3 regions of the Methylobacterium sp. M6A4_1b genome follow, and region 3 is predicted to be linked to each of the others. Evidence: predicted binding sites of a transcription regulator. Region 3 holds the regulator's gene; each other region holds the start of a gene.
The links. The regulator LexA, encoded in region 3, represses DNA repair genes until DNA is damaged. The targets are predictions, from matches to a motif close to TGTTCNNNNTGTGTTCNG.
Positions count from the first base shown of each region.

Region 1: the regulator LexA is predicted to act here: its motif matches at 1,193-1,210, upstream of ruvC (crossover junction endodeoxyribonuclease RuvC).
Region 2: the regulator LexA is predicted to act here: its motif matches at 1,212-1,229, upstream of parE (DNA topoisomerase IV subunit B).

Region 1 is NZ_JBKEZQ010000014.1:89,831-92,094, forward strand. It holds gene ACLBWX_RS15095 (hypothetical protein) at 1-481, opposite strand, end outside; gene ruvC (crossover junction endodeoxyribonuclease RuvC) at 567-1,133, opposite strand; gene ACLBWX_RS15105 (hypothetical protein) at 1,544-1,861, shown strand; gene ACLBWX_RS15110 (methyl-accepting chemotaxis protein) at 1,902-2,264, shown strand, end outside.
Region 2 is NZ_JBKEZQ010000061.1:2,267-4,530, forward strand. It holds gene ACLBWX_RS22815 (PhoX family protein) at 1-1,037, shown strand, start outside; gene parE (DNA topoisomerase IV subunit B) at 1,327-2,264, shown strand, end outside.
Region 3 is NZ_JBKEZQ010000017.1:24,986-27,249, forward strand. It holds gene ACLBWX_RS16265 (DUF937 domain-containing protein) at 1-675, shown strand, start outside; gene lexA (transcriptional repressor LexA) at 913-1,665, shown strand; gene ACLBWX_RS16275 (ComEC/Rec2 family competence protein) at 1,659-2,264, opposite strand, start outside.

The DNA of each region.
Region 1 (2,264 bases), on a different contig from region 3:
CCAGGGCGGGCGCCAGCATGCTGGTCCGGATCTGCAGGAGCAGCAGGGCGATCCAGGCCGAGAAGCCGACGATCAGCCGGCCCGGCCCGAGCATGTCCGACGAGAGCGCGCGGTCGAGCAGCCCGCTGGCCAGGAGCCAGAACAGTTCGAGGGCGAGGAAGTCCCGGAACGGGCCGGCCCGGCCCTCGGCGACCGCGCGCACGGAGCCGCCCGCGCCGAGGACGAGCCGGAACATCGCCATCCAGTAGGGCGCGAGCAGGATCGTGCAGGCGCAATCGACGAGGAAGACGTCGTCCCGGAAGCGGGCGGGTGCCGTCGGATCGCCCATCAGCGTATGGGCCGCTTCCTTGGCCAGGACGACGACGAAGGCCACGGTCGTGGCCGGGCCGAGGGCGCGGACGGACCGGAGCCCGGAAGCTCCGGCGTCGCGCAGCGTGTCGCCGATCGGCAGAGTCGGGCGCATCGCCCCTTGGTCGGCCATTCCCCTCGCTCTCCGCCCGGTTCGCCCGCGTGTTCCGCCGGAGGGAACTGCACGGGCGCGCGGGGAGAGTCCAGGCCCGACCCGGTCAGCCCCGCGCCAGGGCCGCCGCGATGCGGGCCGCCGCGAGGCTGCTCGTCCCGGCGACGGGGGCGTGCTCGCGCCTCAGGGCATGGGCGCCGCGATGGCTGTTGTGGGTGATGGCGATGGCCAGCGCATCCGCGGCGTCGGCGACCTTGAACTCGGCCTTCGGCAGCAGGAACTTCACCATGGCCTGGATCTGGACCTTATCGGCGTGTCCCGACCCCGCGACCGTCTTCTTGATCAGGTTGGCCGAGTACTCGAACACCGGCATGCCGGCGAGCGCCGGGACCAGCAGCGCCACCGCGCGGGCATGCCCGAGCTTCAGCGTCGCCTGCGCGTCCTTGTTGACGAAGGTCTCCTCGACCGAGACCTCGTCCGGCTGGAACGCCCCGACGATGCGGGTGATGCCCTCGTAGAGCTCGCGCAGGCGCAGGGCGAGCGGCAGGTCCCCGTCCGAGGTGACGACGCCGCAATCGACATAGGCGAGCCTGGTGCCCGTGGCCGTGACGACGCCCCAGCCGGTGCGCCGCAGGCCCGGATCGATGCCGAGGATGCGGACGGGAACGCTCATGCGGACACGATCATGGATGGCGCGGCTCCGGGCGCGACCGTCGCGCCGTTCCGAGCGATAGGGACATACCGTGAACGGAACGTTATGCCAATCCGCGTTGCCGCGGTGGTTCCGGCAGGACCGACCGTCGCGGAACGAGCCGCTTCCGTTCGGCCGCCGACGACGGCGACCGCAGGACGCGCGAAGCCTATCCCGGTGAATCTCGACTCCAACCCGCCGGGTCTCGACCGATGCATCGAAGGCGTTCCGGTCTCGGCCCCGAACCATGTCGGAACCGGCTGACGCGGCGTTCGAGGAACGTGGGTCGCGCGCAGGGTCCGGCGCTTCGCCGATGAAGGCTGCGCGTAACCGCTTCTTAGAGGATCGCACCGTATTAACACAGGATAGATTCCCAGCGGATTGCCGTCCTCGTGTCCGACGTCGCGTCCTCCTCTCGTCCGAACCGGCTCCTCGGTGGTTTCGCGGTGATCGCGACCCTGGCGCTGCCGCTCGGCGTGCTGGCGGTTCCGATGTCGGAGACCGTGGCGGTGATCGCCCCTCCCGGCCGGGACGCCGCCGCCATCGTGGCGCGGGCGGGCGGCACCATCCTGCGTCTCGGCGCCGGGAGCAACGTCCTCGTGGTTCGGGCCGGATCGTCCGGTCTGGTCGCCCGCCTCTACGCCTCCGGGGCCTGGCTCGTCGTCGACGCCCGGTTCGCGACGGCCTGCACGCCCGCTTCCCAGACCTGAACCCCCTTCACAGCCCCCCCGCAACGGACCCGGCCCGGCGATGACGAACCTCGACACCCTGCGGCAGACCTTCGGCCGATGTCTCATCGCCTTCCTCTGGCTGCACCTGCCGGTCATCGCGCTCTGCGCCTGGCTCACCGGCAATGCGCTGACGGTCCCCCTGGTGATCGCGGGCCTCCTGGCGGGATTCAGCACGCTGGCGTGGCGGCGCGCGCCGACCGGCCCGACGACGCGGCTGGTCAGTAGCCTGTCGCTCATCGGCATGGCGGCGATCCTGCTCTCCGCGCTGGCGGGGCATCCGTGGCAGATCGACCTGCACATGTACTTCTTCGCCTGCATGGCGCTGGTCGTCGCGTGGTGCGACTGGACCATCCTGCTGGCCTGCGCGGCGGCCGTCGCCGGC
Region 2 (2,264 bases), on a different contig from region 3:
CCAACGAGCCCAACCGCTTCGGCTGGGTGGTGGAGATCGACCCGTTCGACCCGACCGCGACTCCGAAGAAGCGCACGGCGCTGGGGCGCTTCAAGCACGAGGGCGCGGCGGGCATCGTCGCGAGGCAAGGCCAGTACGTGATCTACCAGGGCGACGACGAGCGCTTCGACTACGTCTACAAGTTCGTCACCACGGGCCGGGCCGACAGCGGCGACCGCGACCTCCTGGATTCCGGAACCCTGCACGTGGCCCGCTTCGACGCCGACGGGCGCGGGACCTGGATGCCGCTGGTGTTCGGCCAGGGGCCGCTCACGCCCGAGAACGGCTTCCACGGCCAGGCCGACGTGGTGATCGGCGCCCGGCTCGCCGCCGACCGCCTCGGGGCCACCAAGATGGACCGGCCCGAGGACGTCGAGGCCAATCCGAAGACCGGCAAGGTCTACGTGATGCTGACCAACAACGGGAAGCGCAAGGCCGACCAGGTCGATGCCGCCAACCCGCGCGCCGACAACCGCTTTGGCCACATCGTCGAACTCACCCCCGACGACGGCGACCACGCCGCCACCGGCTTCACCTGGGAGATCCTGGTCCGCTGCGGCGATCCGAGCGTCGCGGCGGTGGGCGCCACCTTCTCGTCGGCCACCACGGCGAACGGCTGGTTCGGCATGCCGGACAATTGCGCGGTCGACGGCATGGGCCGGCTCTGGGTCGCCACGGACGGCAACGCGCCCTCGCGCACCGGCCGCAACGACGGCATCTGGGCGGTGGAGACGGAAGGGCCGGGCCGCGGCACCGGCAAGCACTTCTTCCGCGTGCCCCACGGCGCCGAGATGTGCGGGCCCTATTTCACGCCGGACGACACCACCTTCTTCGTGGCCGTCCAGCATCCCGGCGAGGCCGACGAGGAGGACCCGAAGGCGGTGCCCGCCACCTTCGAGGCGCCCGCCACGCGCTGGCCCGACTTCGACCCGGCGATGCCGCCCCGCCCCGCCGTGCTGACGATCACCCGCCGCGGCGGCGGCCGCGTCGGGACCTGAGGCGGGACGCGACAGGGGCGCGGATGGGGCGCAGATGGGGCGCGCGTTCCGCGACGATCCACCGATCACGCCACCGTCAGGCCTTCTTAACCACATCCATACCATGTCATGGGGTGGTACGCCCTGTGCGGCGGGGGCTTCCGGCCCCTGCCCGACCGGGCGGGAACCCCTTTCTGTTTCCGGTTTGTTCCGGTATGGTGAGAGGATGAAGGCGAATGCTGCACGGTCTCCCTCTGCGATCCGGCCCGCGAAGCCCGCGGCCTCACCATCACCCGCGCGAGGCGCTCCGGTGAGCGACCCCGCACGCGATCTCTTCGCCGGCGGCAAGGCACCCGCGCCGAAGGCTGCCGAGCGCCGCAAGCTCGAGGCCGCCGTGGCGCCACTCGCGCCGCCGTCGCCGCCCCTCTCGGCGGAGGCCGGCTACGACGCCTCCACCATCGAGGTGCTGGAGGGGTTGGAGCCGGTGCGGCGTCGCCCCGGCATGTATATCGGCGGCACCGACGAGCGCGCCCTGCACCACCTCTTCGCCGAGGTGATCGACAATTCCATGGACGAGGCCGTGGCGGGCCATGCCAGCTTCATCGAGGTGGAGCTGGAGGAGAGCGGCCACCTCGTCGTCACCGACAACGGCCGCGGCATCCCCGTCGACCCGCACCCGAAATACCCCACCAAGTCGGCGCTGGAGGTCATCATGACCATCCTGCACGCGGGCGGTAAGTTCGACTCCAAGGTCTACGAGACTTCGGGCGGCCTGCACGGCGTCGGCATCTCGGTGGTCAACGCCCTCTCGGACGAACTCGAGGTCGAGGTCGCCCGCAGCCAGACCCTCTACCGCCAGACCTTTTCGCGCGGCCACGTGCAGGGGCCGCTGGAGACCGTGGGCCGGGTGCAGAACCGGCGCGGCACCCGCGTGCGCTTCCACCCCGATGCCGAGATCTTCGGGGCGCTGAAGTTCGACCCCCGCCGCCTGTTCAAGATGGCGCGCTCCAAGGCCTACCTGTTCGGCGGGGTCGAGATCCGCTGGCGCTGCGCGCCCGCCCTGCTCGAAGGCCTGGACGACGTGCCGGCCGAGACCGTGCACCGCTTCCCCGGCGGCCTGCGCGACTATCTCGCCCGCGACCTCGAGGGCAAGGAGCTCGTCACCGACGCGATCTTCTCGGGCAAGATCACCAAGCCCGGCGGGCACGGCTCGCTCGAATGGGCCGTCGCCTGGATGGTGACCGACGA
Region 3 (2,264 bases):
ATGCCGGCCCTGACAATGGGCCTGCAGCGCAACGTCGCGTACGATCCCACCGGCTTCGCCCAGCTTTTCAATCTCGTGGGGCCGACTCCGCCCACGGTACCGAGCGCGACGCCGCAGATGGACATGCTGGTCAAGCAGCTCTTCGGCTCGCCGCATCTCAGCCAGGCCGTGCTGCAGCAGGCGGCGACCGTGAGCGGCGTCGCGATGCCGGCCCTGAAGCAGATGCTGCCGGTCATGGCCGGTATGGTGGTGGCGGGGATCGTCCACGTCATGATGAATCAGGCACCTCCGCCCGCGCCACCCCCGCGCGCCGAGACGAACCCCTTCGGCTTTCCACCCAACGCCTGGTCGGAGATGATGGAGGCGTTTCTGAAGTCGGGCGCCACCGCGGCGAGTCCTGCGCCCTCGCCGCCCCAGGTGCGAGCCCGTCCGGCACCACCCCGGCTCACCGCTCCGTCGCGAACAGGGGCCGATGTGCCGGACAAGGCCGCTGCGGACGCCCCCTTCGACGTGATGCAGCAGATGTTCCAGACGGGCCTGGAAGTACAGCAGGAGAACGCGCGCGCCATGCAACGGCTGTTCGACACTTTCTGGCGGGATCCCCGCGCTTCGAACGCTGGGGGTGGCGAAGCCTCCGGAGCGAAGCCCAGGGGCGGCCGGACCCGGACGTCGTAGCGCCCAGCGCACCGTCATCCCAGACCGGCCGCTTCCGATCTGGCCCGGTCCTGGCCGCATGCGGGGCAGGTATCGTCCGGGCTGCGTGCTGCCCGGAGCACACTGTCGGCCCTTCCCAACATCCCGGCGGCTCTCGACAGGAACCCTTGCAGAACACTTACGGAACGTTTAATGTGTTCGTGGTTTGTTTCTGGTGCCACCCGCCGCGTTCCGTGGCGTTAACGAAGAGTGTCCCGCATGTTGACGCGTAAGCAGCTGGACCTGCTCCAGTTCATCCAGCTTCGGATGCGCGAGAGCGGCGTTCCTCCGTCGTTCGACGAGATGAAGGACGCTCTCGACTTAAAGTCGAAATCGGGCATCCATCGCCTGATCACAGCTCTCGAGGAGCGTGGCTTCCTGCGCCGGTTGCCGAACCGGGCGCGCGCCATCGAGGTGATCCGCATGCCGGAGAGCCTGAATGGCAACGCGGGCGCGTCGCGCGCCGGTCCCGCTCCCGAGGTGCGCCGCTTCACGCCGAGCGTGGTCGAAGGCGGCAAGGGCAAGGGCTTGCCGGCGGGTGCTTCGGTGTCCCGCCTGCCGACAACGCAGGCCACCGACGAAAGCGGTCGGGCGGTGACCATCCCGGTGATGGGCCGGATCGCGGCCGGCACGCCGATCTCGGCCATCCAGGAGCAGAGTCACTCGGTGACGATGTCGCCGGATTTCCTGGCCGGCGGCGAACATTACGCCCTGGAAGTGCGGGGTGATTCGATGATCGAGGCAGGGATTCTCGACGGTGACCTCGTGGTCATCCGCAAGCAGGACACCGCCAATACCGGAGACATTATCGTCGCGCTCATCGACGATGAGGAGGCGACCCTGAAGCGCCTGCGTCGGCGTGGCTCGTCCATCGCTCTTGAAGCCGCGAACCCAGCCTACGAAACGCGTGTGCTCGGCCCGGACCGGGTGCAGATCCAGGGACGCCTCGTCAGCCTGGTGCGTCGCTACTGAAGGCTGTCGCCGCCCGGTTCGTCACCGGGCGGATCCGATGGATCGGCAGTGGGGTCCGGCGCCGCTCGCGGCGTCGGAAGGATCGGCGGGCCCGCTTTCGTCGGCAGCGCTTCCGTCGGCTTTCTCGACGAATTCGCGCGCCAGGGGACGAGGTCGCCGGGACGCTTGGCCGTCGCGAGTGCCGGGCCATCGCGGGCGAGGCGAACCGACGTCGCGCCGTGCGACTGTAGGAAATTCCGGTCGACGATGATCGACGCGGCGCAGCCCGTCGGGGCGGATTGCCGAGAAATCAGGATCTCTGCCCTGGCGCAATCCTCCCCGATTGCGCGCTTGTCGGTGGTCAGCGCAAGCGCACGACCATCGGGCGTGATCAGGGTGCAGCCGAGGCGGTCGCAGCGCGCGCCTTGAAAAGCCGGGACGTCCTCCACCCTGCGGCCGTCGCCATCGGCCTTCAGCCACTGTCCGAGGACGAAAGACGGGGGCCTACCCAAGGTGGCGAGCCGCCCGCTGAGGTCCCGGATCGCCGCACCCGCCCCCTCGCGATCGATGTAGATGTCGGAGCGTTCCGGGGTGGCCGCACAGGCAATGCCGATTGCCGC